Regions from separate parts of the Rossellomorea vietnamensis genome, predicted to be linked through region 2. Evidence: a T-box and tRNA genes for the amino acid it is inferred to sense, from the RefSeq annotation. Region 2 holds a T-box; the other regions hold tRNA genes.
What was found. The T-box of region 2 lies ahead of metG (methionine--tRNA ligase). A T-box ahead of a tRNA ligase gene usually reads a tRNA of that ligase, here a tRNA-Met.
Positions count from the first base shown of each region.

Region 1: it encodes a tRNA-Met, which carries the amino acid that the T-box ahead of metG (methionine--tRNA ligase) is inferred to sense. The anticodon was not compared.
Region 3: it encodes a tRNA-Met, which carries the amino acid that the T-box ahead of metG (methionine--tRNA ligase) is inferred to sense. The anticodon was not compared.

Region 1 covers NZ_CP104558.1:2,548,892-2,559,237, reverse strand. Annotated here, with positions in the region: rRNA gene N5C46_RS13105 (23S ribosomal RNA) at 1-1,821, shown strand, start outside; rRNA gene rrf (5S ribosomal RNA) at 1,924-2,040, shown strand; tRNA gene N5C46_RS13095 (tRNA-Met) at 2,120-2,193, shown strand; tRNA gene N5C46_RS13090 (tRNA-Asp) at 2,312-2,388, shown strand; gene tsaE (tRNA (adenosine(37)-N6)-threonylcarbamoyltransferase complex ATPase subunit type 1 TsaE) at 2,556-3,011, shown strand; gene tsaB (tRNA (adenosine(37)-N6)-threonylcarbamoyltransferase complex dimerization subunit type 1 TsaB) at 3,008-3,706, shown strand; gene rimI (ribosomal protein S18-alanine N-acetyltransferase) at 3,743-4,165, shown strand; gene tsaD (tRNA (adenosine(37)-N6)-threonylcarbamoyltransferase complex transferase subunit TsaD) at 4,162-5,178, shown strand; gene N5C46_RS13065 (ABC-F family ATP-binding cassette domain-containing protein) at 5,526-7,466, opposite strand; gene N5C46_RS13060 (redox-sensing transcriptional repressor Rex) at 7,658-8,335, shown strand; gene N5C46_RS13055 (twin-arginine translocase TatA/TatE family subunit) at 8,390-8,560, shown strand; gene tatC (twin-arginine translocase subunit TatC) at 8,576-9,343, shown strand; gene N5C46_RS13045 (YdiK family protein) at 9,359-9,568, opposite strand; gene N5C46_RS13040 (CPBP family intramembrane glutamic endopeptidase) at 9,565-10,308, opposite strand.
Region 2 covers NZ_CP104558.1:314,959-325,304, reverse strand. Annotated here, with positions in the region: gene N5C46_RS01765 (GNAT family N-acetyltransferase) at 1-326, shown strand, start outside; gene N5C46_RS01760 (metallophosphoesterase family protein) at 364-852, opposite strand; gene metG (methionine--tRNA ligase) at 854-2,497, opposite strand; T-box leader at 2,555-2,819, opposite strand; gene N5C46_RS01750 (class I SAM-dependent DNA methyltransferase) at 2,950-3,546, shown strand; gene N5C46_RS01745 (hypothetical protein) at 3,598-3,753, opposite strand; gene trpA (tryptophan synthase subunit alpha) at 3,900-4,691, opposite strand; gene trpB (tryptophan synthase subunit beta) at 4,684-5,886, opposite strand; gene N5C46_RS01730 (phosphoribosylanthranilate isomerase) at 5,914-6,525, opposite strand; gene trpC (indole-3-glycerol phosphate synthase TrpC) at 6,522-7,310, opposite strand; gene trpD (anthranilate phosphoribosyltransferase) at 7,311-8,336, opposite strand; gene N5C46_RS01715 (anthranilate synthase component II) at 8,308-8,919, opposite strand; gene trpE (anthranilate synthase component I) at 8,916-10,313, opposite strand.
Region 3 covers NZ_CP104558.1:2,759,413-2,769,758, forward strand. Annotated here, with positions in the region: gene ftsH (ATP-dependent zinc metalloprotease FtsH) at 1-3, opposite strand, end outside; gene hpt (hypoxanthine phosphoribosyltransferase) at 107-655, opposite strand; gene tilS (tRNA lysidine(34) synthetase TilS) at 659-2,062, opposite strand; gene N5C46_RS14290 (serine/threonine-protein kinase) at 2,131-3,138, opposite strand; gene N5C46_RS14295 (VWA domain-containing protein) at 3,107-3,847, opposite strand; gene spoIIE (stage II sporulation protein E) at 3,939-6,425, opposite strand; tRNA gene N5C46_RS14305 (tRNA-Met) at 6,715-6,791, shown strand; tRNA gene N5C46_RS14310 (tRNA-Glu) at 6,801-6,872, shown strand; gene N5C46_RS14315 (DinB family protein) at 6,925-7,395, opposite strand; gene N5C46_RS14320 (S1 domain-containing RNA-binding protein) at 7,561-7,986, opposite strand; gene N5C46_RS14325 (FtsB family cell division protein) at 8,061-8,450, opposite strand; gene yabQ (spore cortex biosynthesis protein YabQ) at 8,494-9,147, opposite strand; gene yabP (sporulation protein YabP) at 9,144-9,440, opposite strand; gene N5C46_RS14340 (RNA-binding S4 domain-containing protein) at 9,539-9,805, opposite strand; gene mazG (bifunctional methyltransferase/pyrophosphohydrolase YabN) at 9,828-10,346, opposite strand, start outside.

The sequences.
Region 1 (10,346 bases), 2.2 Mb from region 2:
GAAGCAGCCACCATTTAAAGAGTGCGTAATAGCTCACTGGTCGAGTGACTCTGCGCCGAAAATGTACCGGGGCTAAACGTATCACCGAAGCTGTGGATTGACACCTCTAGGTGTCAGTGGTAGGAGAGCGTTCTAAGGACTGCGAAGCTAGACCGTAAGGACTGGTGGAGTGCTTAGAAGTGAGAATGCCGGTATGAGTAGCGAAAGATGGGTGAGAATCCCATCCACCGAATGCCTAAGGTTTCCTGAGGAAGGCTCGTCCGCTCAGGGTTAGTCGGGACCTAAGTCGAGGCCGATAGGCGTAGACGATGGACAACAGGTTGATATTCCTGTACCACCTCTTTTCCGTTTGAGCAATGGGGGGACGCAGGAGGATAGGGTAAGCGCACTGCTGGATATGTGCGTCTAAGCAGTTAGGCTGATGATGAGGCAAATCCCATCATCGCGAAGGCTGAGCTGTGATAGCGAGCGAATTATAGTAGCGAAGTTCCTGATTCCACACTGCCAAGAAAAGCCTCTAGCGAGGAAAAAGGTGCCCGTACCGCAAACCGACACAGGTAGGCGAGGAGAGAATCCTAAGGTGAGCGAGAGAACTCTCGTTAAGGAACTCGGCAAAATGACCCCGTAACTTCGGGAGAAGGGGTGCTCTGGTAGGGTGCAAGCCCGAGAGAGCCGCAGTGAATAGGCCCAGGCGACTGTTTAGCAAAAACACAGGTCTCTGCGAAGCCGTAAGGCGAAGTATAGGGGCTGACGCCTGCCCGGTGCTGGAAGGTTAAGAGGAGTGCTTAGCGCAAGCGAAGGTGCGAATCGAAGCCCCAGTAAACGGCGGCCGTAACTATAACGGTCCTAAGGTAGCGAAATTCCTTGTCGGGTAAGTTCCGACCCGCACGAAAGGCGTAACGATCTGGGCACTGTCTCAACGAGAGACTCGGTGAAATTATAGTACCTGTGAAGATGCAGGTTACCCGCGACAGGACGGAAAGACCCCGTGGAGCTTTACTGTAGCCTGATATTGAATTTTGGTACAGCTTGTACAGGATAGGTAGGAGCCTTGGAAACCGGAGCGCCAGCTTCGGTGGAGGCATCGGTGGGATACTACCCTGGCTGTATTGAAATTCTAACCCGCGCCCCTTATCGGGGTGGGAGACAGTGTCAGGTGGGCAGTTTGACTGGGGCGGTCGCCTCCTAAAGAGTAACGGAGGCGCCCAAAGGTTCCCTCAGAATGGTTGGAAATCATTCGCAGAGTGTAAAGGCACAAGGGAGCTTGACTGCGAGACCTACAAGTCGAGCAGGGACGAAAGTCGGGCTTAGTGATCCGGTGGTTCCGCATGGAAGGGCCATCGCTCAACGGATAAAAGCTACCCCGGGGATAACAGGCTTATCTCCCCCAAGAGTCCACATCGACGGGGAGGTTTGGCACCTCGATGTCGGCTCATCGCATCCTGGGGCTGTAGTCGGTCCCAAGGGTTGGGCTGTTCGCCCATTAAAGCGGTACGCGAGCTGGGTTCAGAACGTCGTGAGACAGTTCGGTCCCTATCCGTCGTGGGCGCAGGAAATTTGAGAGGAGCTGTCCTTAGTACGAGAGGACCGGGATGGACGCACCGCTGGTGTACCAGTTGTCTTGCCAAAGGCATCGCTGGGTAGCTATGTGCGGAAGGGATAAGTGCTGAAAGCATCTAAGCATGAAGCCCCCCTCGAGATGAGATTTCCCATCACGTAAGTGAGTAAGATCCCTAGAAGATGACTAGGTAGATAGGTCAGAGATGGAAGCATGGCGACATGTGGAGTTGACTGATACTAATCGATCGAGGACTTAACCACAAAGAGTCATATTTATATGAACAACAATTGGTCGATATTCGGCTTTCTTGACATCAATTCTTTATCTAGTTTTGAAGGAACAAACCTTCAATTGAATATTCGTCTGGTGATAATGGCGAAGAGGTCACACCCGTTCCCATGCCGAACACGGAAGTTAAGCTCTTCAGCGCCGATGGTAGTTGGGGGATCTCCCCCTGTGAGAGTAGGACGTCGCCAGGCGAAACAATTCTTTTTTGTACAATCACTTTATTTGTGAAGGTGCATATAGTAAGATAGAAGATAGAATCATTCTTATCGTCGCGGGGTGGAGCAGTTCGGTAGCTCGTCGGGCTCATAACCCGAAGGTCGCAGGTTCAAATCCTGTCCCCGCAATACCATTTTTGACTTGTTTTATCAAAGGTTATCGCTAATCTTTCATGAGTCACGCATGGATAGTTATTTTCACTATCGTGAAGGTAATGAAAGTTATTTTGCTTACGCAAAAAACTCTGGTCCGGTAGTTCAGTTGGTTAGAATGCCTGCCTGTCACGCAGGAGGTCGCGGGTTCGAGTCCCGTCCGGACCGCCATTTTTGTTCATTCAAACGAAACGTTGTTTCGTTTTTTTTATTGTCTTTTTTCAGAACCTTTACTCTCATACACTAAAAAGGGTAAACTACATATATACATTCTCCCTTAGGGTAACAAACGATCCTAAGGTTTTTTTATACTCTAAATGATGATTGAGGAGATTAACATGAATCAGTTTGAGATTATGACGAATAGTCCGGAGGAAACAGGCCACTTTGCAGAAAAGCTCGCAGGACTATTAAAGCCTGGGGCTGTGTTGACGCTGGAAGGTGATCTTGGGGCAGGGAAGACAACGTTTACGAAAGGACTTGCCAAAGGTCTTGGTGTCACTAAAACCGTGAACAGTCCCACTTTTACCATTATTAAAGAATATAAGGGGCGTCTGCCTCTTTATCATATGGATGTATACAGGCTGGACGATTCCTTTGAAGATTTGGGATTTGATGAATACTTTGAAGGAGAAGGAGTGACCGTCATTGAGTGGGCTCACTTAATTAAGGATCAGCTTCCGAAAGAATTATTAAGCTTGTCGATTTACCGGGAAGGCGACTCCAAGAGAAGGATCGTGTTGAAGCCGTATGGAAATCGATATAGTGAATTGTGTAAGGAGATTGTGTCATGACGATATTATCGATAGATACCTCCAATTATCCGTTTGGGGTTGCCCTGATTGAAGAGGATAAAGTAATTGGGGAATACATCACGTATATGAAAAAGAACCACTCTGTGAGAGCCATGCCGGCTGTCGAACAGTTGTTAAAAGACTGTGGGGTAGGGGCAAAGGAATTAACGAAGATTGTTGTTGCAAACGGCCCAGGTTCCTATACGGGCGTACGAATCGGGGTCACCTTGGCCAAGACACTGGCATGGTCATTGAATATCCCCCTGATCCCGGTGTCCAGTCTCGCGACATTGGCTTCGTCTGGACGATATTTTCAAGGGTTTATCGTTCCGTTGTTTGATGCCAGAAGAGGACAGGTATACACAGGACTCTATGAGTTTCAGGAAGATCGATTGGTTTGTGTGGAAGAGGATCGCAACATCATGCTCGATGAATGGGTGACAAAGTTAAAAGAGTTAGATAAAGATTTGTTATTTGTCGGAAATGATGTCTCCATCCACGAGAGCCTGATTAAGGAAGTACTTGAAGATCAAGCGAGAATCGCACCATTTGTCAGTCATAATCCCCGTCCTTCTGAACTGGCTTATATCGGCCTTGGTTTAAAAGAGATGACGGCACATGAAGTGCTTCCCAACTATATACGGATGGCGGAAGCAGAAGTAAAATGGCTGGAGGCCCAAAAAAAATCTGAATAGAAGATAAGGGATCGTTAAAATATGGATATACGATTTATGACAGTTGATGATTTAAACGAAGTTATGGAAATTGAAAATCAATCTTTTAGCATTCCCTGGAGCCGGGACGCTTTCTTGAATGAACTTGAGCATAACCACCTGTCCACCTACCTCGTTGCAGCAGATGGAGAGAACCTTGCGGGTTACTGTGGCGTGTGGCTGGTCGTGGATGAGGCCCATATCACAAATGTAGCCGTGCTTCCTGATTACCGGGGACGTGGCTTGGGGGAAGGTCTTATGCGTAAGATAATGGACATAGCGATTGAATTTGGCGCTCGCGTGATGACACTCGAAGTCAGGGTTTCAAACATGCCTGCGCAGCACTTATATCGTAAGCTCGGTTTCAAAGACGGCGGGATTCGTAAGAGGTACTACTCGGACAATCAAGAGGATGCTTTAGTAATGTGGGTGAATTTATGAAAAAAGATACATTAGTATTGGGAATTGAAACAAGCTGTGATGAGACAGCTGTGGCGATTATACGAAATGGAACAGAGATTGTGACGAATATTGTTTCGTCCCAAATTGAAAGTCATAAGCGATTCGGTGGAGTGGTCCCTGAGATTGCATCGCGTCATCATGTGGAGCAGGTTACGTATGTACTGGACGAAGCCCTTGAACAAGCCGGGATGACGATGGATGATATCGATTGTGTGGCGGTAACGGAAGGTCCTGGCTTGGTAGGAGCCCTTCTTATTGGCGTTAACGCGGCAAAGGCACTTGCTTTCGCCCATAACAAACCGTTGGTGGGAGTCCATCACATTGCAGGGCATATCTATGCGAACCGCTTAGTGAAAGAGATGAGGTTCCCTCTTCTTTCCCTGGTTGTTTCCGGAGGACATACGGAGCTTGTACTCATGAAAGATCACGGTTCCTTTGAGGTCATCGGAGAAACACGCGATGATGCTGCAGGAGAAGCGTATGATAAGGTAGCACGGACATTGGGTCTTCCATATCCAGGAGGACCGCATATTGACAGGCTGGCACATGTTGGGGAAGCGACTCTTGATCTGCCCCGGGCATGGCTGGAAGAAGGATCCTATGACTTCAGCTTCAGTGGTTTGAAGTCAGCGGTTATCAACACGCTTCATAATGCCAAACAAAAGGGAATGACCATTCATCCACAGGATTTGGCCGCGAGCTTTCAAGCAAGTGTCGTTGACGTGTTAGTAACGAAAACGGTTAAGGCTGTAAAGGAGTATGGAGTGGAGCAAGTATTACTTGCCGGTGGAGTTGCGGCCAATAAAGGCTTGCGTGCTGCACTTGAGGAAGCCTTTGAGGGAATGGAAGCGGAATTGGTCATCCCTCCCCTATCCCTTTGTACAGATAATGCCGCTATGATTGCAGCCGCAGGAACGGTTTTATTCCAACAAGGAAAAAGAGGAAGCATGGATATGAACGCTCATCCAGGACTTGATATCGAAAATTTCTAAAAGGGAAAGCTTGAACGAATATCGTTCAAGCTTTTTTACTATATGTTGATATCCTGTGAGTAACGTACAAAGTTGAAAAGGTGAAAGAGAAATGGGAGGGACGAACATACGTTTTATCAACAGGTTGTGGATAAGTTGTTAATAACTACTTATTTAGTGTGTATACATTGTGAAAAAGACGAGTGTTTTTCACCCTAAATAATGGTAAAAGCTGTGGATAACATAAGTTATTTTTGTGTATAGTGTGGAAAACTACTGTGAATAACGTTATATAAGTATTTTAACTGTGGATAATAATGTGGAATAAGAAAGGATTGGGGAGTGATTGTTATCCCCAATCCTGTGGATTACTGCTCTTCTTGAAGGAGTTCTTCCAGTTCGGTCCATTCTTCCAATAAAGAATCAAGCTCTTCTTTCGCTTTTGTGAGTGATTCATTAATATCCTGGACTTTCTCGTGATCTTGAAAGATATCAGGATCGCAGAGAAGATCTTCTTTTTCCTGAATGGTTGTTTCGAGTGTTTCCATCAGGCCTTCGATTTCTTCGACTCTGCGCTTTCGTTGACGTTCGAGTTTTTTCGCTTCTTTATCAATCTTGTGGGATTGTTTTTGAGTCGGCTCCTGTAATTGTTCACCCTGTTCCATGCGTTCTAGTGCCGCCAGTTCTTCCTGCTGCTGTAATTTTTCTACATAATAATCGTAATCGCCAAGATACTCCGTCGAGCCTTTCTTGGATAATTCAACGACTTTTGTGGCAATTCGGTTGATGAAATACCGGTCATGGGAAACGAAGAGAATCGTCCCGGGATAATCGATCAGGGCATTTTCCAACACTTCTTTGCTATCCAGGTCAAGATGGTTCGTCGGCTCATCCAGAATCAGGACATTCCCTTTTTCCATCATCAGCTTGGAGAGGGCTAACCGTGCTTTTTCTCCACCACTTAAGGTAGAAACGGGCTTTAGGACATCTTCCCCTGAAAAGAGGAAGTTACCGAGGACCGTCCGGATTTCTTTCTCCATCTTCATCGGATATTCGTCCCACAGTTCATTTAAGACCGTTTTGTTCGATGATAGTTCGGCTTGTTCCTGGTCATAGTAACTGATGGTCACATTGGATCCGAATTTAAATGTGCCGTCGAGAGGCTGAAGTTTATTCACCAATGTTTTTAAAAGCGTCGATTTCCCGATTCCGTTCGGTCCGACGAGTGCGATACTGTCCCCTTTTTTGACAGAGAAATCGATATGGGAGGAAATCGTCTCGTTTTTCCCGTAGCCAATGGTAAGGTCTTGGACATGCAGCACGTCATTCCCGCTTGGGCGGTCGATTTGAAACGCAAAGCTGGCAGACTTCTCATCTCCTAGTGGCCTGTCCATCCTATCCATACGTTCCAATTTTTTTCGTCGGCTCTGTGCCATCTTGGTGGTGGAGGCCCTGGCGATATTCCGTTGAATGAAGTCCTCGAGCTTTGCGACTTCCTGCTGCTGACGCTCGAACATTTTGAGTTCTTTCTCATAGTCTTCCGCTTTTTGTTCAAGATACCTGCTGTAGTTCCCAAGGTATTTCTTACTCCTGTTCCGGGAAATTTCATACACTTGATTAACGACGCTGTCTAAAAAGTAGCGATCATGGGAAACGATCAGGACGGCTCCTTCATAGCTTTGAAGATACGTTTCAAGCCATGATAAGGTTTCGATATCCAAGTGGTTGGTCGGTTCATCAAGGATGAGGATGTCAGGCTTGGTCAGTAGAAGCTTACCAAGGGCAAGGCGGGTTTTCTGACCACCGCTCAATGTGGATATCTTTGTTTCGTAATCAAAATCGGCAAAGTTCAATCCGTGAAGGACGGAACGGATATCCGCTTCATACTGATAGCCGCCGGAATCTTTGAAGAGAACCTGGAGTTGATCGTATTCCTTCAATACCCGTTGATAGACATCCTCTTGTTCATATACCGAAGGATCGGCCATTTGCTGCTCCAATGATCGTAATTTCTTTTCCTGCTCTTTCAATTCCTCAAAGACGGTCAGCATCTCAGACCAGATGGAAAGATCCGATTCGAGACCCGTATTTTGGGCAAGATACCCGATGGAGACGCCTTTTGGCTTTGTGATCTCCCCGGAATCGTAGGAAAGGTGACCTGCTATTATTTTTAGAAGAGTCGACTTCCCCGCACCGTTACGGCCTACAAGGGCAACGCGATCTCTAGTCTGTATTTCAAGTTTAATATTTGATAGGATATTATCTGCACCGAAGTTTTTTGTTAATTGATTCACTTGTAAAAGAATCATGACGTTTCACCTCTATTTCATAGTGCTAGTGTACCGTATAAGAGAGGGAAACGGCAATAAAACACCTATTAATCTTCGTACACTTAGGATAAAATATAGTGTATGATGAGTAGTAGAGTTTAATAAATTCTGGATGCTTTCAATTTTGGAAGCGGTATCAGAGGTTTTGAATAGATGTGGGGGAATACAATATGAACCAGGATACAACGAAAATTCCACAGGCAACGGCCAAGCGCCTTCCGCTATATTATCGATTTATCAAGAATCTGTACTCATCCGGTAAGCAGAGGGTTTCATCAAAGGAATTAAGTGAAGCGGTGAAAGTTGATTCTGCTACGATCCGCAGGGACTTTTCTTATTTTGGTGCATTGGGTAAAAAGGGATACGGCTATAATGTCAATTATCTGTTATCCTTCTTCCGTAAGACACTGGATCAGGATGCCCTTACAAAGGTCGTGCTGATCGGGGTGGGGAATCTTGGTACAGCGTTTCTTCATTATAATTTCATCAAGAATAATAATACGAAGATTGAAATGGCTTTCGAGGTAGATGAAAAGAAGGTCGGGACTCAAATCAGCGACGTACCCGTTTTTCATTTAGATGATTTAGAAGAGAAGCTTGTGGGGCATGATATTGAAGTAGCGATTCTGACGGTACCGGCATCTTCTGCTCAGAATATCACAGACCGATTGGTTTCTTCGAATATAAAGGGGATACTGAATTTCACCCCTGCGAGATTGACGGTGCCCGACCATATCCGCGTCCATCATATCGACTTGGCGGTGGAACTTCAGTCACTCGTATACTTCTTGAAGCATTACTCGGAGGATGACACGGAAATGTCACAAGATGGAATCATAACAGAATAGAAAATTCTTCATATTTACGTTATGATAGAATGGTAAAAGAGGAGGTGTCTCATTATGCCAGGTCCAGGTAGCCTCGTATTAATAGCAGTCGTTGCTTTACTTATTTTTGGCCCTAAGAAACTTCCGGAATTAGGAAAAGCGGCAGGAAATACATTGCGTGAATTTAAAAATGCAACAAAAGGCTTAGCAGATGATGAAGACGAAAAAAATAATAGTGCTAAGTAGAGTAGGATGAACGCCATGAGTCAAAGAGACATGACAGTTTATGAACATATAGGAGAATTGCAAAAACGACTCATGTTTGTAGTCGTTTTCTTCTTGTTAGCAGTTGTGGTAAGCTTCTTTCTTGCAGAACCGCTGATCAGATACTTACAGCATGCCGATGAAGCGAAAGAGTTAACCATGAATGCCTTTCGTATCACAGATCCTCTCAAGATCTATATGGAAATGATCATGTTCATTGCTTTGATCATGACATCCCCTATCATTCTCTTTCAAGTCTGGTCTTTTGTGAGCCCTGGTTTATATGAAAGAGAAAGAAAAGTGACGCTTAGTTATATTCCAGTTTCCCTTATCCTTTTCTTAGGCGGATTGTCATTTTCTTATTTTATTTTGTTTCCATATATCGTGAAATTCATGATGGGTTTATCAACGAACCTAAATATAGAACAAGTGATAGGGATAAACGAATATTTCCATTTCTTATTCCAAATCACGATTCCTTTCGGTTTTCTGTTTCAGCTACCCGTAGCCATGCTTTTTCTTACAAGGTTAGGTATTGTCACACCGATGATGATGGGAAAAATGAGGAAAGCAGCCTACTTTATCTTATTGGTCATCGCGGCCCTTATCACCCCACCGGACATCGTGTCCCATCTAATGGTGACGGTACCGTTGTTCATACTATATGAAATCAGCATCTGGATATCCAAGATCGGATATAAAAAGGTGATTGAGGCAGAGCAGAAGCTTGAAATGGAAAAGTACGAGGATATAAATAAGGATTGATCAAATGATCAATCCTTATTTTTTGTGCTTTATTTGTTTTTTGATTTTGAAATGCAGCATGACCATCCGTAACCCGGAACCGAAGTCCAGGGTTGCAAGAAAGATGAGCATATACGTGAAAAATCCCCAACCTTCATCATTCTGTACGTTTTGTACAGCAAAGTATGTGAAGAGCACACCGAGAAGGAGATAGATCACTCCTGAGAATAATGGTGATCTCCTCATAGAAATAATCCTCCAATAAATCCTTGTATTTTTTCAGCTTCATTCATCATTTTATCGATTTCGTCCTTATAGATAGATTGCATTAGAACGACCGTTGTATTCATGGCCACGTGAGCAAATATTGGCACAAGGATCCGCTTCGTTTTTACATAAAGAAAGGCAAAGGTGAATCCCATTGCTGAATACAGGATCACATGCTCAGGCTCGAAATGGGCAAGAGCGAAGATGACCGAGCTGATGAGAGCAGCAAAGAAGAAATGCATCTTCTCATACAGAACGCCGAAAATGATCTTTCTGAATACGATCTCTTCCAGAATGGGTCCGATGATGGCCGCGACCAGCATGGATAATGGAACCTTTTCAATGATGCCGATAATCATCTGGGTATTTTCAGAACCCATTTGGATTCCTAATGCATATTCAACCTGTATGGCAACCGATTGAGCGATGAATGCCATGAAAATCCCGAGAACCGCCCAAACAATCGAACGGCCGGCACCAATGGGAGCACTCCGTTCAAGCCGGGTGCTGGTTTCGCTTTTCCTTAAGATGCCTCCCACAATGAGAAGGGTCAGCGTGAAGCTGATGACAAGCCAGTATCCGGGGACAAGGCTCCGTACCGTCTCATCGGGCTTACTGAGGACGTCGACACCGATCTTATATAAAAGGGGTACCCCGACAATGCTTGAAAGCTGCATGACGATATAGGCAATTAAAATAAATCCGAAATGTTTTTTCAACGTTTGATCTCCTTTAGCACCTGTAAGATAACGGTCAT
Region 2 (10,346 bases):
ATGCTGAATCCTATACCAAGAGGCTATTTGAAGAGTCCAGGGAAGGAAATCTTATGATCATCTATGATGAGAAAGTGGTTGGAAAAATAAGGGTTCAACGTGCGGACAAAAAAAGTTTCATTTACGGGTTTGCGGTCTTCCCATCTTTTCAGGGAAAGGGAATTGGAAGAAATGCATTGTCACAGGTCGTGATGCAGGAATCCAAATGGACCGATGATATATACCTTGATGTGGCTGCCGCGAACAGCAAGGCACTGAATCTTTATGAATCAAGTGGTTTTCAAACCTTTTATAGTCAAGAGTATTATCGATATCCCATTAAATAATGAAAAAAGCACAGTTCAGCCACTGTGCTTTTTCTTTTTATTTATAAAATATGTGCTCGATCTTCCAGGTGTCTCCGATTGTCAATACACCGTGGGAATAGTATGGAAGCTTTCGTTTATCGGTTGGAGAGCCTGGGTTGAATAAGAGGACTCCTTTCATAAAGCGGGAATAGGGGATGTGGGAGTGACCGAAGATGATCACATCCACATCCACATCGTCAAAGGCCTCCAGAGCCCTTTTTTCAGTGGTTTTCCCCTTCCCGTCTCCATGTGTTATACCGATTTTCATGCCCTTTCTTTCTATGATCCTTCTTTTCGGCAGAAGGGATTGAAGTTCAAGGTCATCGACATTTCCAGCAACGGCAATCAATTCCCCGTACCCCCTGAATTCCATATATACATCATGGGTCCCGAAATCTCCCCCATGAATGATGAGATCACTCTCCATAAGATCTTTCTGAAGGATGGGAGGGAGTCCCCTTCCTTTTCTCGGCATATGAGTGTCAGAGACAATGACGATTTTCATTTCATTCTCCTTTGGATTTTCCAATCAGCTTTTCCCTTTCTAAATCGATCCATTCCAAATCAATCCGGTTGAACAATGGTAGAGCATTTTCTATTGTCAGCTTTAAGGGGAGGGATACCCTTTCCCAAAGCGGTTGATGGGTCATCCCCAACTGCTCCCCGACCTTTGAAGCTGTAAAAGGTATAAAAGGTTCGAGAATACTTCTAAGATTACTGATGAAATAAATGAATTCTTCAAGTATCCTTTTCCCCTCTTCCCTGTTTTCTTTCACTATTACCCATGGCTTCTGTTCATCAAAACGTTTATTACACCACCTGATGAATTCAAATACTTCTTCAAGTCCCTGTCTCGTACTTCCAGATTCAATCCAGTGACCGACAGATGAGAATACCTCATCCACTTTCTGTTGGGCCCTCTCATCTACTTTGGTTATGATCAGGTTCTCACCGAATTCTTTCTTGTAGAATTTCACGGTACGTTGTACAAGGTTTCCGAAAGCACCGAGAAGTTCACTGTTATGGCTATAAATAAATTCTCTCCATGAAAAGTCTGCGTCTCTCTTTTCAGGTGCATTGATCGTCAGAAAATAGCGAATCGTATCAGGATGGTAATCACTAAGAAGATCCTTTACCCAGACAGCCCAATTCTGGCTCGTCGATATTTTACTTTTCTCCAATGTCAGATACTCATTTGAGACAATGTGACCCGGTAAATGGGTTTCTTCATTCATGCCCAGAAGGACGGCTGGCCAAATAATCGTATGAAATGGAATATTATCTTTTCCATGTACATAATAAGAGAGCGTATCTTTAGCCCAAAATTCGTTCAGGCTACCTTTCCCCTCCCCGGCCCATTTCTTTGATGCACTCAAATATCCACACACCGCTTCAATCCACACATAAATCTTCTTGTCCCGGAATCCCTCAATCGGAACCTCCACCCCATTTTCCAAATCTCTTGTTACCGGCCGGTCCTTCAGTCCCTCTTCAAGATAGCGGCTAGTAAGCTGGACTGCATTTTCCCTCCACTTTCCTTTCTGTTCCTTCATCAGCCTCTCTAATGGTTGCTGGAATTTGGAAAGGGCAAAGTATAAATGTGTGGTCGTTTTAAGAACCGGTTCATGTCCGCATAGCTTACAGCTTTTATCTAATAAGTCCGTTGAATCCAGCACAGTGGAGCAATGATCACATTGATCTCCCCTCGCCTTCGAACCGCAGACCGGACAGGTTCCTTCTACGAACCGGTCAGGCAGGAAACGCTGATCGTTCAAACAGTATACTTGCTCGACTTCTTTTTCATACAACCACCCCTGTTCATAAAGGGTGGTAAAGATCCTTTGTACCTCCCGATGATGATACGGGTGATCCGTCCTTGTGTACTCATCATAGCTGAATCCCAGTGATTGAAAGGAGCGGACAAACTCCTCATGGTAGCGATCTGCCACTTCTTCTACCTTTATCCCAACTTGCGCCGCCCGAATCCCGATCGGGGTGCCATTGCAGTCGCTCCCTGAAACATACAGAACCCTTTCCCCTTTCAAGCGGTAATAACGGGCAATGATATCACCCGGCAGCAATGCAGCGATGTGTCCCAAATGCAGGGAGCCATTGGCGTATGGCCAAGCCCCTCCTATAAAAACAGTCATAGTGGTTTCCTCCTCGAAATAAATAAAACCCCTCGTCCTAATAGATATCGAAAGACATCCAAGGACGAGGGGTTAAGCTCGTGGTACCACCTTAGTTTATAGCTCGCTCACGCAAGACTACCTCAACAAGTACGGAGCAAGATAAGCCCTTATACCGTGACAGTGATAACGGACGCCCATCCCCGTTCTACCCTACACCCCATCGGTTCGGGTAGAATGCTCCGAGACCATTTTCCATAGAGAATCTCCCTGCTTCTTTTCAGCTTCCGAAGCTCTCTGATAAGGTGATTTCACTATGTACTCTTCTCATCAACGCAAATTAGATTTGATTATATTATGCCACTTTTTCAAAAAATTGCAACATTCCAGTCAAGGTTTTAATTCACAGGATTCGTGGAAAATTGAAAGATAGAACATTCATTATAAAATACAGGAAATGAGGTGATGCCCTGTTGTTTACGCTACAGAAACAATTTAAGCGCCCGAAAGGAATCCTTGGCTGGGTTGTGGGCAAAGTGATGGAGTTTGATAATCGGAAGATCAACAACTGGTCCATCAAACAACTGTCCATCGAAAATGGCGATCGCGTTCTTGAAGTGGGATATGGGCCGGGATATTGTATTAAGCGCATTTCCACTCGATTCCCTGATACCTTTGTGGACGGGGTCGATCTTTCTGAAACAATGAAAGATGCGGCTGAAAACAAGAATCAGAAAGCGATAGAGAAAGGCAGGGTTCGCCTGTTTGTTCAGGACATCAGTCAATTCGAGTTATACGATGCTCAGTACGATCGGATCTTTTCCGTTAATAATTACCCATTATGGAATGATCAGAAGCAGGCACTCAGCCATTTATACAAGATGCTTAAAACCGGTGGCACCCTCCTCATTACCGTTCAGCCCCGTGGAGATGAAGAACGGGACAGCAAAGCTAGACGCTATGGTGAAGAAATTTCACAGGCTCTAAAGGAAACCGGCTTTAAAAATATTTCTCTATCCTATAAAGATGTAACTCCTGCACTGACTGTCTCCATAAAAGGTGTAAAATAATTCATCATGTCAAGGAAACAGCCGACCCCATAAGGATCGGCTGTAGATCTTTTACTCCTCTGTGTTGCTCTCGTCTGTATTACTTTCTTCATCCATGTTCTCTTCTGTTCCTGTGTCATCTTCTGAGTCGCTGCTGCATCCGGCTGCAAAAGTTACTACTGATAGTGCTGTCATGAACATTAACAACCACTTTTTCATACTTTTCATTTTATAGCCTCCTAGTATGATGCTTTGTTCAACTACATCTTTATCATACTGATTTTTCAGAGTATGAGAAGGCTATTTACCTTTATTTAACAATCGTTTAGATTCAGTTCATGAACTTCTACATTTTTTAACAAAACAGGCGGAATTCACGAATGAAAAGCTCCTGTCTTTGACGCTCCGATTAACTCCCTGATTTCATCAAATGAGTCTTTTTGAATAAGGTCTATAATCTTACTTCCGACCACTACCCCATCACAGCTTTCGCTCATGCTCCGTACATGATCGGGGCTCGATATCCCAAATCCAGCCAGAACCGGAACTGGACTGTTGCTCTTAAGCTTGATTAAATGACGGGATATATTCTCGGCAAACCCCTCTCTTGTTCCGGTAATTCCATTAATCGTGACGGCATAGAGGAACCCTTCTGTCACAGAGGCCAACTCCTTCACTCTTTCCAAAGGACTTGTGAGGGTTGCCAATTGGATAATGGCTATTTCTTTTTCCTTCGAAGGCTGCTTAACCAAATCGTAATGCTCCAGTGGCAGATCGGGAATGATCACCCCATCTACACCAGCTTTATTACAATCATCGAAGAAGCGTTCTACACCATACTTGTAAATCGGATTGATATAGGTCATAAATATCAGGGGAATTCCAATTTCTTTCCTTCCTTCAATCAATTTGTCGAACACTTTTCGAAGTGTGGTTCCCTTCTCCAATGCTCTTTTACCCGCTTCTTGAATCGTCGGTCCGTCGGCAACGGGATCAGAGAACGGAATACCGACTTCAATGGCCGTCGCTCCACCTTCTTCAAGTTTCTTTAAAGTTGTGATCAATGTGTCTATGCCACCGTCCCCCGCCATTACATAGGGAATGAACAACTTATTCCCCCGCTTTAATTCCTCTTCAAGGCTGCTTTCCAGAAATTTTTTACCCATGCTGACTACCTCCCAATAACTCTTTTACTTGTTCAACATCTTTATCTCCTCTCCCGGATAGACATATGACGAGTGATTGATCCTTTGTCATGCCTTCAGCCAGCTTCACCGCGTAGGCAACGGCATGGGAGCTTTCAAGTGCAGGAATGATACCTTCCGTCTGTGATAACTGTTTGAATGCGTCCAGTGCTTCACCGTCAGAAATGGATGCATAACGGACTCTGTCAATCTCTTTTAAATAGCTGTGCTCAGGCCCCACACCCGGGTAGTCAAGTCCTGCTGAAATGGAATGGGCTTCCTGTACCTGCCCTTCTTCATTCTGAAGGAGATACATCATGCTTCCATGAAGGATTCCGACAGACCCTTTCGTCAATGTGGCTGCATGCTTCTCTGTTTCAATGCCGCTTCCGGCTGCCTCGACACCGTATAAGTCCACTTCTTTGTCTTCAATAAACGGGTGGAACATCCCTATGGCATTGCTTCCTCCCCCGACACATGCCACGATGGCATCTGGAAGACATTTTTCTTTTTCATAGAATTGTTTCTTCGTTTCTTTTCCAATGATACTTTGGAAGTCCCGGACCATCTTCGGAAATGGGTGCGGACCTAAAACGGACCCCATAATATAATGAGTGTCTTCAACATTGGCTACCCAGTAACGCAGCGCTTCATTCACGGCATCCTTCAATGTGGCACTTCCCTGGGTGACGCTGATGACCTTTGCACCTAGCAACTCCATCCTGAATACATTCAGTTTCTGCCTGCGGATATCTTCCGCACCCATGAAAATGACACAATCAAGGTTTAATAGGGCACATACGGTGGCGGTTGCGACCCCATGTTGACCTGCTCCCGTTTCTGCTACGACTTTTCTTTTCCCCATCCGTTCAGCAAGGAGGGCCTGACCGATCGTGTTGTTGATTTTATGGGCACCTGTGTGATTCAGATCTTCCCGCTTCAAATAGATTTTGGCTCCCCCTATCTGCCTGCTGAGGTTTTCTGCAAAGTAGAGAGGATTTTCCCTTCCTACATAATCCTTTAAGTAGCTTTGCAGCCTCTCTTGAAAACGTACATCATTGATTGCTTCATCGTAAGCGGACTCGAGTTCCTGAACGGCTTTCATTAATGATTCAGGAACGAACCTTCCACCAAATTGACCAAACAGTCCTTTATGATCTGGTTGTGCATATAACATTCTTCTTCCTCCATTCACTGTTTTCATTTATTCAAACACCGATTTTGCTTCCCTTATGAATGCTTCCATCTTTACTCGGTCTTTCTCCCCATCCGTCTCAACCCCGCTCGAGACATCCACCATATAGGGACGGACCTGTGTGATGGCTTCCCTGACATTGTCCGGATTTAACCCTCCTGCAAGAATCAGCTGCTGAGGAATGTTGATTGAATGTGCATACTCCCAATTGAATGTGGTGCCATTGCCACCACGATGGGGTCCCTTTCCGCTATCCAACAAAACCATCTCTCCCGGAAATTCCTCGATCCCTTTCAGATCCTTTCTTTCCCTCACCGAAATCGCCTTGATAAAAGGGAGATTGAGAGATTCACAGAATTCCACTGATTCATCCCCATGCAGCTGAACATAATCGAGCTGCACGAGATGAAAGATTTCTTCCAGTCTTTCTTTTGATTCATTCACAAACACACCGATCTTTAATAAATCTGTAGAAACGGATTTGCTGATCTGTGCGGCTTTCTCAACATCGACTTTCCTTTTACTCTCGGCAAACACGAACCCTATGGCATCAGCTCCCGCATTTAATGCCCACTCGGCTTCTACCTGTCTTCTGATGCCGCACACTTTGACTTTCGTCATTTCATCTCACCTATTTCAACTTGGAGAGCGGAGAGGATAGCTGCGGGATCTTCACTTCTCATTAACGTTTCCCCGACGAGGATCCCTTGTGCCCCTGCATCTTTCACTCTCCTTGAATCTGACTCATCCTTGATTCCACTTTCACTTATGAGTACTACTTCCCTGCCTTTCACCATCGATGCCAGGGATTCAGTGATTAATAGATCCACTTCAAAGGTTTTCAGGTTCCGATTATTCACCCCGATTATAGTAGCACCGAGTTCTAAGGCATCCATCATTTCTTCCTCATTATGAACTTCTACAAGAACCTCTAGTCCAAGATGTGAGGCATAAGAATATAATTCTTTCAGTCTGGTGAAATCCAGTGCGGCAACAATTAGCAGGATCACATTCGCCCCTGCATCCCTGGCACGATCGATCTGGATTTCATCGATGATAAAGTCCTTACACAGAATCGGGATCGAGACGGCTCTTCGAACATTTGCAAGATCCTCCATCCTCCCTTTGAAAAATGGTGTATCCGTCAGAACAGAAATGGCGCACGCTCCAGCTTCTGCATAGATAGCAGCTTGTAATTCCGGATCCACCTCTGTCCGGATATCGCCTTTTGATGGTGATGCCCGCTTGATTTCAGCTATTACTTGTAAGAAGGGAGCAGATTTAAGCGTTTCGTATAATGATTTAGTCGAAGTGCTATGATTATGAAAGGATTGATATCCGGATTGTTTTAAATTGTTCACTTCTTCTTTCTTCTTTTCAATGATGGTATCTAAAATGGTTGCCAATCAAATCACCTGCTTTCGTCGTTGTCGGCTATAGTGTACAAGGGATGAGAGCGCCTCATTTGCCCGTCCGCTTTCTATACTTTCCCTTGCCAGTTTCACACCTTCTGCGAATGTCGAAGCTTTACCATGAGCAACTAAGGCGATTCCTGCGTTGAATAAGACCGTATCCGTATAGGCTCCTTCTTTCCCTTGTAAGACGTCCTGTAAGATACGGGCATTGACTCCTGCATCTCCTCCTTTGATCTCTTCAAGGGTATAAGATGGGAGCCCGACCTCGTCCCCTGATAATGTAAATGAGCTGACTTCACCATCCTCCAGAAGGACAAGATGATTCTCACCTGCAAGTGACGCTTCGTCCATGTAGTCCGCCCCATTCAAGACGATTGCCCGCTTTCTTCCCAATTCACGTAGGACATGTGCCATGGTTTCCAGCTTATCTCTTCTGTACACCCCGATCAGCTGGGTTTCCAATTGAACGGGATTCGTTAGTGGACCAATCAGATTAAAGATGGTCGGAATTTTCAATTCTTTCCGTACCTTCATGATTTTTTTCAGCCCCGAATGGATATGGGGTGTATAGAGGAAGGCGATATTGGTTTCATTCAGGAGATTTTCCACTTCATGGGCCTGAAAGTCCAATGAGATGCCCAGATGTTCCAACACATCTGCACTGCCGGTCCTGCTTGATATGCTCCGATTTCCGTGCTTTGCGACTTTGATGCCTGCCCCTGCCAAAACGAATGCGCTTGTTGTACTGATATTAAAGCTCTGGGATCCATCTCCACCTGTCCCGCAATTATCCAATACATCCTTTAAAGTGCTGGTTACGGGCAATGCCTTCTCTCGGAGCACTTCAACCAGGGCTGTCATTTCCCCCACCGTTTCCCCCTTCGTTTTTAACAGGGTCAAGAAACAGGCGATCTGACTCTCGGTCGTATCTTCCTTGAATAATTCCTGAACGGCTCCCCTCATCTCATCTCTTTCTAATGAATGACCATCAGACAGCTTTTGTAGATATCTTTTCACGGTTATTCCCCTTTCTCATTTCGTCTAAAAAGTTTTGAATGATTTTCTTCCCTGTTTTCGTCCCGATGGACTCTGGATGGAATTGAACCCCAAACAAAGGAGATCCCATATGCTTGATGGCCATGATTTCCCCGTCATCCATAGAAAGGGCAACTGTCTCCAGCGGTTCTGGCAGAGTCCCTTTTTTGATGACCAGTGAATGGTACCTCATCACTTCCAACGGTTGTGGCAAATATTCAAATATCCCTTCACCACTATGTTTGATAAGTGAGCTCTTTCCATGCATGACCTTTTCAGCTATTTCAATGGTTGCCCCAAAGGCTGCCCCGATTGCCTGATGACCCAGACAAACGCCGAGAATCGGCACACTAGCGTGAAGATTCTGTATAATCGAGGTGCAAATACCCGCATTTTCAGGCTTACCTGGTCCAGGGGAAAGGATGATCCCTGAAGGATCCAGTTTTTTTATTTCTTCCAATGAAATCGCATCATTCCGTCTGACCACTACCCTTTCACCAAGTTCTTCAATATATTGATACAGGTTATACGTAAACGAATCATAGTTATCAATGAGTAGAATCATCCCGTCACCTCCAATAATGATTGTGCTTTATTCAGCGTTTCTTCATACTCAGATTCCGGATCTGAATCATACACGATTCCTGCCCCTGCTTGAACATTGGCCACACCATCTTTCACGACCATTGTGCGGATCGCCAGGGCAAAGTCCAGATTGCCGTTGACCCCGATATATCCAACAGCGCCTGAGTATACTCCGCGTTTTGTCGTTTCAAGACCATTGATGATCTGCATGGCCCTGATCTTCGGTGCCCCGCTCACTGTTCCTGCAGGCAAACAGCCTGTTAATGCTTCAAGGGGGGTTACTTCTTCCTTCAATTTACCCTTCACCTCTGAAACGATGTGCATCACATATTTGTACCTCTCAATGGTTAAGTACTTGGTTAATCGGATGGATCCGATTTCACAAATCCTTCCCAGATCATTCCTTCCTAAGTCCACAAGCATTCGATGCTCAGCCATTTCCTTTTCATCCGATAGCAGCTCCCTCTCAAGCTTTCCATCTTCTTCAACGGTATTCCCTCTGCGCCTTGTACCTGCAATGGGATTCGTTGTGATCTGACTGCCCTGTACTTTCAACATGCTTTCTGGGGATGCCCCCAATACGACGTACTCTTCAAAGTCGATGAAGAACATATATGGTGACGGATTGGATTGCCTTAAGCCTCTATAGAATGTAAAAGGATCACCGGTAAAGGATGCCTGAAGTCTTTGGGAAAGCACCACTTGAAAGATTTCTCCTTCCTGAATCGACTGCTTCGCTCTTTCCACTCTCTCCATATATTCATCTTTTGACGTTTGAGCATGAAAGGATAGACGATCCAGTTTTTCCTTGTTTGTGTCCAAATACACATTTGTCAGCTCGTTTTCGGTTTCCTTCACTTTTCCCTCAAGATCGACGTCCATTTCTTCTGTCCATTCATTCATGACAATGATGTATACTTTATGCTCAAGGTGATCAAAGACAATGACTTTTTCATAGAACATGAGATGAATGTCCGGCATCTCCAATTCGTCATCGGGGGTGATACCGATTTCCTCGTAATGTCTGATCACATCATATCCTAAATATCCAACCCCTCCACCTGTGAAAGGAAAGGGTGCATCTTCTAAAGGAACGTGGGGAATAAGAGTTTGAATTATCTCGACGGGGTCCCCTGTTCGTTCCTCTACTCGATCAGTAGACGTTTTTATTATTTGTACGGTATCCCCATATGCCCTACATTCCATGAACGGATCGCTACCCACAAAAGAATAGCGACCGGATTGTTCGTGTTTCAGCGAACTCTCCAATAAAAATTTCTTCTTCCCCTTTAGGGATTGAAAGAGTGATATTGGTGTGTACATATCACCATTCAATTCTTTCACGACATAGTTCAAATCCTGGTGCTTCATCATTGATATCCTCCCATTCGCTTTCACCTTTTAAAA
Region 3 (10,346 bases), 2.1 Mb from region 2:
CATCCCTTACCTCCTCCCACGGGTAAACAAACTAAGTAAAATAGTATCATAGAAAATCATGGCATTACAACAAATTGCACTTGCAAGATTCCTCTTTAGAATATACTTATTCTCCCGTTGTATACACTCTTGGTTTTAAAACACCGATATACGGCAGATTACGATATCTTTCCGCGTAATCGAGACCATATCCGACCACGAACTCGTCAGGAACAATAAAGCCCACATAGTCCGCTTTGATATCTGCTTTACGACCTGTCGGCTTGTCAAGCAGAGTCACAATGCTGATGGATTTTGCCTTACGATAGCGGAAAAGCTCCACCAAGTAGCTTAATGTCAACCCGCTGTCGATGATATCTTCAATGATGAGGATATCCCGGCCTTCCACCTTGGTATCTAAATCTTTCACAATCTTTACTTCTCCGGAAGAGACAGTAGAGTTCCCGTAGCTGGATACATCCATGAAATCCATTTCCATATGGGTATCCATGCGCTTGCAAAGGTCAGCCATAAAGGGCATCGCACCTTTTAAAACGCCAATCGCCAAAGGAAAACGATCTTGATATTCCTCTGTTAATTGTGCACCTAACGCTTTGATCTTTTCTTGAAGTTCTTCTTCTGAAATTAACACTTTCTCAATATCTTGGTTTAACAATGTTCAACTGCCTCCTAGAAGATGATTGCTTGTAAATTGTAGTACTAAACTATTTTCCTGCTCTTCTCCCAAATCGTAAATAGACTTCTTCATGCCCGGAACCCACAGTATATGTTGTTCAGCGTCCACTACAACCGGCCACTCCTCACGAAGGTGAGCGGGAAGTTTATGATCGATAAAGAGGTTTTTCAGCTTCTTGGAGCCTTCCATCCCCTTCACTTTCATTCTATCCTCTTTTCTTCTCGTTCGCACGTAAAGAGGAAGGGACACAGCGCGTGGATCAAGATAGATCACATCACTGGTACAGTCCGGGGTGTGCGGGGAAGAATAGAGATGAAACTGATATTCACCTTGAATGTCCAGCCCCTTGTCAACCTGCAGCTCATAACAATAGGGAACCTCGGTTAAGGCTAATTCTCCAAAGTGAAAATAGCATGTATGATACGCACGTGTTACCTTAAGCCCCTTTGGTAAGTCTATGCTGGCATTCGGCGCTTTTCCTTTTAAAATACCCAATACATCGTAAATATGTATAGACGATAAGGAAGATGGTCTTAGTTTGTAAAGATAGTTTAATATTAGATTAATCCCTCTTCTTTGTAAAGGCTGAGCCATTGCAAGAAAACCATCGATATGTATGGAGGAGTGATCCCCGGTGTTATTCCATACCTTATTCAACTTTTCCTTAGTTAATTCCTCTAAATATGCCTCATCTTCTGCCAATTCTTCACTAAAACGTTGGAATTGAAGATGAACATGAGGGTTTTCCTGTTTTAAGAATGGAAGGATTCTCTTTCTAAACCGATTCCTTGTATAAACTTCCTTCTGGTTACTGGGATCTCTTCGCGGCTCAAGATCATGTCTTTCACAATAGTTCTCGATCTCCAGTTTCGTCACAGTCAGGAACGGCCGGATAATGTCACCATCAGCAAATGATCGTTTCAGAGGTATGCCGGCTCTACTCGCCCCCGATGCCCCTCTTGTCAATTTCATCAGGATGGTTTCGACTTGATCATCCCCGTGATGACCCAGGGCAAGCTTAGTGGCAGACATCTCTCTCATGACACCTTCAAGAAACCCATAACGAATCTTTCGGGCCATATCCTGCATGCTTCCATTTACCGCTTCGATTTCCTTTGAAACATCCACTCTTTCTCCGTAAAAGGGGATATTCCGCTGATGACAGAAATCCCGGACGAACTGAAACTCCTGAAAGGATTCGTCCCCCCTGAACATATGATCCAGATGGGCCGCCGCCACTTCCACCCCTAACTCTCCTTTGTTCGAGTCAAGAAAGTGCAGCAGAGCGAGGGAATCAGGACCGCCTGATACTGCTACCAGAATGCGGTCGCCCTTTTGAATGAGCCGGTGATCTTGAATGAATCGTTTTGTCGTATGCTCTAACATTGTGCTTCCTCTTCCTAAAACCATTTTCCCCATTGTATCAATTTCTACTGGTTTCTCACACCGTTACGCTACAGCAATTCTCCATAAATATACAAAACGTACAGGAGCGATACTATGATCACTACAAGAACAGTCTCCAGAAAGTGACTAGAATTTTTATTCCGCTGATTTTGATATCTGCTTGGGTGGGGGGAAGATGCTCTTACAGTAGAGCTTTGCGGAACAGATCTTTGGGCCTTTGGTTTAGGTTTCGGCTGCTGCACCGGCTGGGCATTAGAAAGTCCATGTAAAAGACTCTCTCTCATTTCATTGGCAGATTGAAATTTGCCTTCGAGGGAAGCAAGGATCGTCCCTGCAAACTTTTTCAGCTGGTCCTTGGAATCCACAGCCTGCCTCAGTTGTTTTATATTCCCTTCACCGGTCTTGGTGAAACGCGTTGGATAGGCCAAATTGATAAGGATCATCCCTACTGAGAAAAGATCATAAGAAGGTTCTGCCCTTCTGGATCCCCCGATCCAATATCCTCTATCAAAAAACTCCGTAAACTCCTTGATCGCCCGGCCATTAATGGTCGTCCCCCCGACGTCTATGCAGCGAATTCTGTAAGGAGGACCCGTCACAATTAAGTTTTCAGGCTTTAAATCCCCAAAGACCCATCCTTCCTTATGAATCCGCTCCAGGTCTGTCAGGAGCTGGGCGACGAGGACACCCGTCCAGGAGAATCCCTTTGATTGAACAAACGACAGGAGATCGGTTCCCTGTATATATTCCATCACGTAGAAATGGATTTTTTGACCCCTTACCTCCCAATCATCCACATCAAGAAGCTTGGGCCCAAGGGGGGAACCTTGGACCTTTGAGAAAGCTTTTAATACATTGACTTCAGATGTAATCGATACATTGCTGTCACTCATTTTCAACGCCTGGTAACCTGAGGACCCTTGCACAAGATAGACAATCCCGTTCGCCCCATACCCCAATTCTTTTACAATCGTATAGATATGTTTATACCACTTGCCTCTTATAACTGTTCCAGGGGGAAAACTAAATGGTTTCTTCGAAGTATTGTTCATCATCGCCACGAGAGAGCAATCCCCTTAATGAACGTTTTTTCTTAAAGTGTGTGATGGCCTCTGAGATCGCCGGCCCGGTTGGAGTGATACCGCCTGGAGACAATTTAGAGAAAATACTCGTCAGTGTTTCAAGTCTTGGTGTCCAATCCAGCAATTTTTCGACATCTTGTCGTTTCCCGGGAAATACAAACACAGAAAACTTGTTATCTCCCATACGTGCATTTAAGCTCAATGACAGATCCAGTAAGGCTTCTTTGACCGTCGGAAGCTTGTGCTTCATGCTTGCTGACGTATCGACAAGAATCAACACTTCCATATCGACGGACTCACCGAGTTCATCCACGACTTCCATAACCTCTCCACGCTGTTCTGGTGGAAGGTCTTCCATGGAGGCAGATTTCCCGAGGATTTGTTTCAACTCTTTATTCACAACTCCCTGCAAGGTCTGGGTCATGGCTTTACGCGTAACCATCTGTACCGTTTGTGAAAGCTGTTGTGCATATACGATCTGGCTCACCCCACCCCCCGATAGAGCAATCCCTTCGATTTCCTGCATTCCATTATCATCTATTACATCATTGTCCATCACACCAATTACATTGACCGAAATTCCCTGCTCCTTGGCAAGGGCCGCCATCGCAATTGGATCTTCTCCTTGGTTCGAGCAACCATCCGTAATTAAAAGAATTTGACGAAGTGTACCTGGCTTCATCAGACTCCCCTCCTCATTCTAAAGTTGTTATCATCTTCGCCGGATAAGGAGGGATTTATACTCTAGTTAACTATTTTAAAGGGTGCGGACCCTAGGAAATTTTATCTTTCGTCTTTGATTTTTGCATGGGGATGGATGACCACTTCGGTATGTTATGTTTGATTTTCGATACCACAATCGTCATATCATCCTCTATTAATCCAGAGCTCGACCGGATGACCTCCTCCATTAATATATCTGCCACTTCCTGTGGATCATCGGTTTCGAGTTCCTTTATCTTTCGCTTCATCCACAGGTCATAATTTTCTACATGCTTCGGTCCCTCAAAGGCACCGTCACTCATCATGATGAGAAGATCTCCCGCTTTCAACTGCTCCGAGACGACATCGACATCAAAGTCCTGCTGAAGCATCCCCATCGGCAGGTTACTGGCTTCCACCTTGAGGATTTTATCCCCACGCTTAATGAAGCTTGGGGTCGAACCTATTTTTAAGAACCTCGAAGACGCATTCTGAAGATCGATCATGGCTAAATCCAGTGTGGAGAAAATTTCATCATTCGTTCTGAGGGAAAGAATCGAATTGATGGACTTGATCGCCACCTGTTCTTCGATCCCCGACTCCAGGATCTTTTTCAATAGCCTCAGTGTTTCATTGCTTTCATAATGGGCCCGTTCACCGTTCCCCATCCCGTCACTGATCGCAACGGCATACTTCCCCCTTCCCAATTCAATCATGGAGTAACTGTCTCCCGAAACCAGTCCGCCTCCTTTCGCTGCATGGGATGCCCCTGTATCGACGACAAATTTCTTGGCAGATTGAAAGGTTACGTGACACTGACCGTTCGGAAATTGAGCGCACTCCTCCTTTTGTACGACGATGTTTTCCCCTAGAATATCCGATAACATGGGTGCGATGAGCTTTTCCCCCTGTCCGTGACCCCCGCAATAAGGCATGGTCATATCGATATCGACATTCCCTTGCTCCAGATTATAGATTTCTATATTTTCGATCTCGATTCCGAACTCTCCGATACTCGCCAGGATCTGTTCTTCCTGAATATGATGATTCTCCCTTTCTCTCTGGATTTCTTTCGCAAAATTCCCCATGACTTCGGACACACCAAGCAACTGGTCAGCCACAAGCTTCCTACTTTCCTGGACCTGTTTCTTCAATTTCAGATTGGCCTGATAGAAAGTGAGCTCCTGATAGATCGTATCCTTCAGCTTCTTCTCTCTCGTACAATGCTTCTCTACTTCTCTTGCAAGTCTCGGGGAAAGGGGGACCCTTCCCTGATCATACTCAGTCATCACTTCTTTCATGAGATTATAGGTTTTATCAAAATTCCGCGCCCAGCACTGATCCTTCTTAAAGCAGGTTTGGCAGGTCTTCTCCGTGACATTGCTGAGAAAATAGTCAAATTCTTTATCTTCCTCCTCTTCAAACCGGTCTTCTATTTGTTGAAAGCTGTTCGAAAGAGCCTGGAACACTGACGAGAATTGGGTGACCCGGTTGGCGGTCACATCCCTCACCCGGCGCATATACCCCTGTTGGTCCTGCTGATATTCAGCTGTACCCGGTATATGCCTCGCAATTTTAGACGTTAAACTTTGAGGGGTGAGAAACAGGAGTAATATCGCTACCCCCGATTCATAAAGGGTTTTCGTTATGACTGTATCCGTATCCCCGTACATGCCCATCAGCAATGTAGCGATTAACAAACCGATTGCCGCTCCGAATTTCTTCCCTTCTTTCATGAGTCCGCCCAGAAGTCCGGAAAAAGCAAGCAAGCTCATTTGATAAAAGCTTGAAACGTTGGCTAAACTGAAGACGAGACCGGTCACGACCCCTACCGTCGATCCCACTGTGGCCCCTGCAATAAAGGAAAACAGCAGTACCAGATATCTTGATAACACATGTTCTACAGACAGATTATATACTGACCATCCGATCGTTCCCGTCATGATCGAGGCCAGGAGGATGATCAAGCTCACCACCTCTTCTGTTTTCAGTGATTTCCTTCTGCGCTGTACCGTGACAAGGGGGACGCTCTGGATGAAGATATACGTTAAGAGAAACGCGAGGCTTGCTTCAATGACCGCCATGACCCCGTTATAGATCGTCAAGGCCTGTCCCTGTTGGATATAATCGAACCCAAGCTTTGCAGCCATCACTGTAAAGAACACATAGAAGGCGACAACCCTTACATTATTCTTGTGATATTTTTGCGATAATCGATACGTTAACAGGAATAATACCGCACTGACAAACGTATAACTGATACTAGGAATGGATAAGGTGAGCGCTCCTGCCAGCAATCCCATGAGTGCAATCGGTGACTTCTCTCTCCGTATGATATAAACCGATGCAAAGAATGGCAGAGCAAAAGGTGTCAGATGTGAAAGGATTAAAGCTCTTCCGAGGAGAAACCCGATGACGAATAGAGCAACCCCCTTTTCTACGAATAACCACTCAAGCTTTGAATAAATGGACCGGATCCCCTTGGACAGTTCCACCCTCGTGTGTTCAATGTCTACGTTCTGAACTGGTTCGATGATCGACTGATCGACTTTCCCCATGTATGAAACACTCCCCATTTCTTTTTTGTTCAGTATAAAGGGTACAAGCTCAAAACTTTGTCAAAATGAGGGAATGCATTCCAAGAATGTTTCGACGTCTTTCTATGGTTTCCGGTAAAATATTCAGAATATTCACGAGGCATTCCCGTTTATTCCCGTGTTTTTTCTTTCCCATTCCTTACGTATCGTTGCTTAAGGGAATTTTGACAATTTCTTTACGATTGTATATTGACAAGCAAACCCTTTCTCGGTATCATAGTTTTTGTGCCAAAAAGGCGCATATCCATATGGCGGTGTAGCTCAGCTGGCTAGAGCGTACGGTTCATACCCGTGAGGTCGGGGGTTCGATCCCCTCCGCCGCTACCATATTGTGTCGGCCCGTTGGTCAAGCGGTTAAGACACCGCCCTTTCACGGCGGTAACACGGGTTCGAATCCCGTACGGGTCATAGAAAAAAGACTATCATGATGATAGTCTTTTTTGTTTATTCTATTTTCCCGTCAAACCTTTTCGGCAGATACCAATTCTTCGATCTGCTCTTGGTGGTGCTTATCGTGACCGATGAAGTCTTCAAAAAATTCTTCCATGGTGAAGCTTTGATCGCCGACTTTGAACGATTGCCCGAAATCATCTTCCGGTGCGTTTTTTACAAAAGTGATCATCAGATCCCTTGTTCTGATTCCTTCTTCGATCAAATCTCCCTGGTTCACTACACGATGGGCATAGTCTTCCGCTTCTCCATTAAATTTCTGAAAATCAGGAAAGGGCGGGAGTTCTGCTCCTTCTCCAATATACGGGAGAATCTCCTGTAAAGAATATTGATCCCATTTAATGATGTGGGCTATATTGGCAGCGATCGACCATTTATCTTCCTCCATAGGCTTAAACCATTCAGCTTCACTTAGCAGCTTCAATTCCTCCAACCACATCTTAAATGACTCATAATGATCGATAATCTGTTCGTATTTCATCCATTCTGCCCCCACTCACGTTATTTATCTCTACCTATTCGATAGGAGCAGGGGATTTTCCTGTGTTGATGTCTATCAATAATATAAAAAAAACAGGCATACCCATCAGAATGGGTATGCCTGTTTTCCGTTCACAAACTGCTATATGGGTTAATAGACAGCAAGTTAACCTTTTTTCGCCCCTTTTCCACCACGACGAGACTCAGTATTTTTCTTTAAAGATGATAAACGATCTTCACTGTCTTTCAAGAAACGTGCCATCTTTTGTTCGAAACTTTCTTTCGTGCGAGTGTCGTTCGGTTTATTATTACTACGCGGGCGCTGAGGACGCTGAGGGCGCTGCGGGCGTTGTGGTTGATCTTTCGCTTTACGGATGGATAAACCGATCTTTCCATCTTTCTCAACATTAATAACTTTAACCGTTACTTCGTCGCCGACTTTAAGGTGTTCATTAATATCCTTAACATAGTTGTCTGCAACTTCACTAATGTGAACTAATCCTGTTGAACCTTCCGATAATTCCACGAACGCTCCAAAATTTGTAATACCTGTTACCTTACCCTGTAACTTGCTGCCTACTTCGATTGACATAAAAGAAATGCTCCTCCTTAAAATTATAAAAGATAAACCTTACTATATATTATAGCCAATTAAAAAAAAGAGTGTCAATAAGACACCTCTTCTTCTTTCTCTTTATCTGGCTCAGGTATGTTGAAAATAATCTCACCTTCATCTGATAAAAAGTAATCCCGGCGCGCCAGTTTGGCTATATATTCATCATCGTTAAGCTTCACAATCTCTTCTTCCAAGGCTGATTGCTTATCTTTCAGGTCTTCTAACTTTTTTTCCAATTGTGCTTTTTCCGTTTGTTTATCTTCTAAAACCTGGGCTCTGGAAATGAGGGTCGAGATTAAAAATCCACTAATTGCCAACACTAAAACAAAGAAAACTGCTAATCGACGGACCAAACGCTTTTTTCTCTTAGAAGAAGATTTATGCATATGCTCCTGATGGCGGACATATTCATTTTCCATTGGTGTCACGTTTTTTCTCATTCCCAAACCTCCTTTACAATATGGAGTGGCAAAGCCTTAAGCCCTATTCTTTATCTTTAGGTTTCTTCTTGAACTTTTCTACCACTCTATATACTTTTTTGATATACGCTTTAAAAATTCCTGCCACTTTATTATATAACTTCTCGACTCTTTTTGTAAGATTTTTCGGCAATAAATTCCAAATACCCTTCAATATCCACCATATCGGTGTGATTACGAGCTTAATCGCCCATTGCATCACTTTCATGATCACCTTTAAAAGGAATAATATGACGGATAAGAGCCCTTTTCCTATAGATAAAACAATCGTGATCAGAAGCACAATCATCCATTTTATCGGTGAATAAATCAATCTTTTCACCATTTTCACTCCGAAATTATACAGGGAGATAAAAAACAATATCAGGCGTTCAAGGAACGCCAAATAATGCTGCTTGATCAACGCCTGGTAAGCGGCAAAACCGCATAATAGCGCAATGAAAATATAAAAACGGATCTCACCGAAATTCACGACGAATAAAATATAAAAAATCGAAAGCGCCTGCAAAACCCAAAACATGATGTCATTGATGAATACAAGCCACCGTTTTCTCTCGGACCGGTGTAAGAACCGGGAATACGTGTCCAACGTCATACCAAATAGTGCCCCCATGCCGATCATGGAGAGCATGGTATAGAACTGGGTCGAGAGGGTCATCGAAACAGCTTGCTAAAGAAGCCTTTAGCCTTCTCCCCGTTTTGTTCATCCAGGTAGACGAGATCGAACACCTTTCCTTTTATAGAGACGATGCCTTTATCCACATCCAGATTTTTCATTTGAAGATTCTGGCCCCTGACGGAGAGGAATCCCATGACGGTTTCAAGGAGGAACTCTTCGTTATCGAAGCTTTCCACTTGCTTCACTCCTGTAATATCGAGGAGCTTGCGGCCCCTCATCATCACGTCATGTTCCTGAAAGGTTTTATCTTTGTTTCCATCATATTGATTCATATCCATCCCTCACATTCCCATAGTACAAGCTTTGTAACTATGTTTATGTGTATGGGGGAAAAATAGAACCAAATAACAGACCGAACGCTATGTATCCCTTACTCCGTTTCTTCGATCCTTTCCTCTGAAAGGACGGAATAAAGCCCGCTCGCTTCTTCTTTTTTCGTTGTTTCAAGAAGCCTTTCAATCTTTACCCTCATAATCCTCTGGCCAAACCTTACGCTTAATTCATCCCCGACTTTTACATTGGAGCTTGCTTTGGCCTGCTGTCCGTTCACAGTGATACGTCCCTGGTCGGCAATCTCTTTCGCCAGGGTTCTTCTTTTAATGAGCCTGGATACTTTTAAAAATTTATCTAATCTCATGGATACCATTGTACATTTCCCCTTATTCGATATTCATCTCTTTCGCTTCGTTCCAAAATTGGTCCAACTCTTCCAATGTATAATCTTCAAAACTCTTACCCGATTTCATTACTTGTTCTTCCACATAGGAAAACCTGCGGTAAAATTTCGTGTTCGTCATGGCTAACGCTTCCTCAGGGAAAATTTTATAAAATCTGGCCACATTGATCAGAGCGAATAACACATCTCCAAATTCTTTTTTCATGTCGTGTTCACTATTATTCTCGACTTCTCTTTCGAATTCCTTTAATTCTTCCCATACTTTTTCCCATGCTCCTTGAGGATCTGCCCAGTCAAAGCCTGATTTCGCGGCTTTTTTCTGGTATTCATATGCCTTCATGAGAGCAGGCATGCCTTTAGCCACGTTTTTGAGCATCGGCTCCGTCCCGCTCTCTTTTTCACGGCTTTTGATTTCCTCCCAGTTTGCTTTCACCTGTTCCGAGTTTTCCACTTGAACGGTTCCAAATACATGAGGATGTCTCCGGACCATCTTGGACGCCAG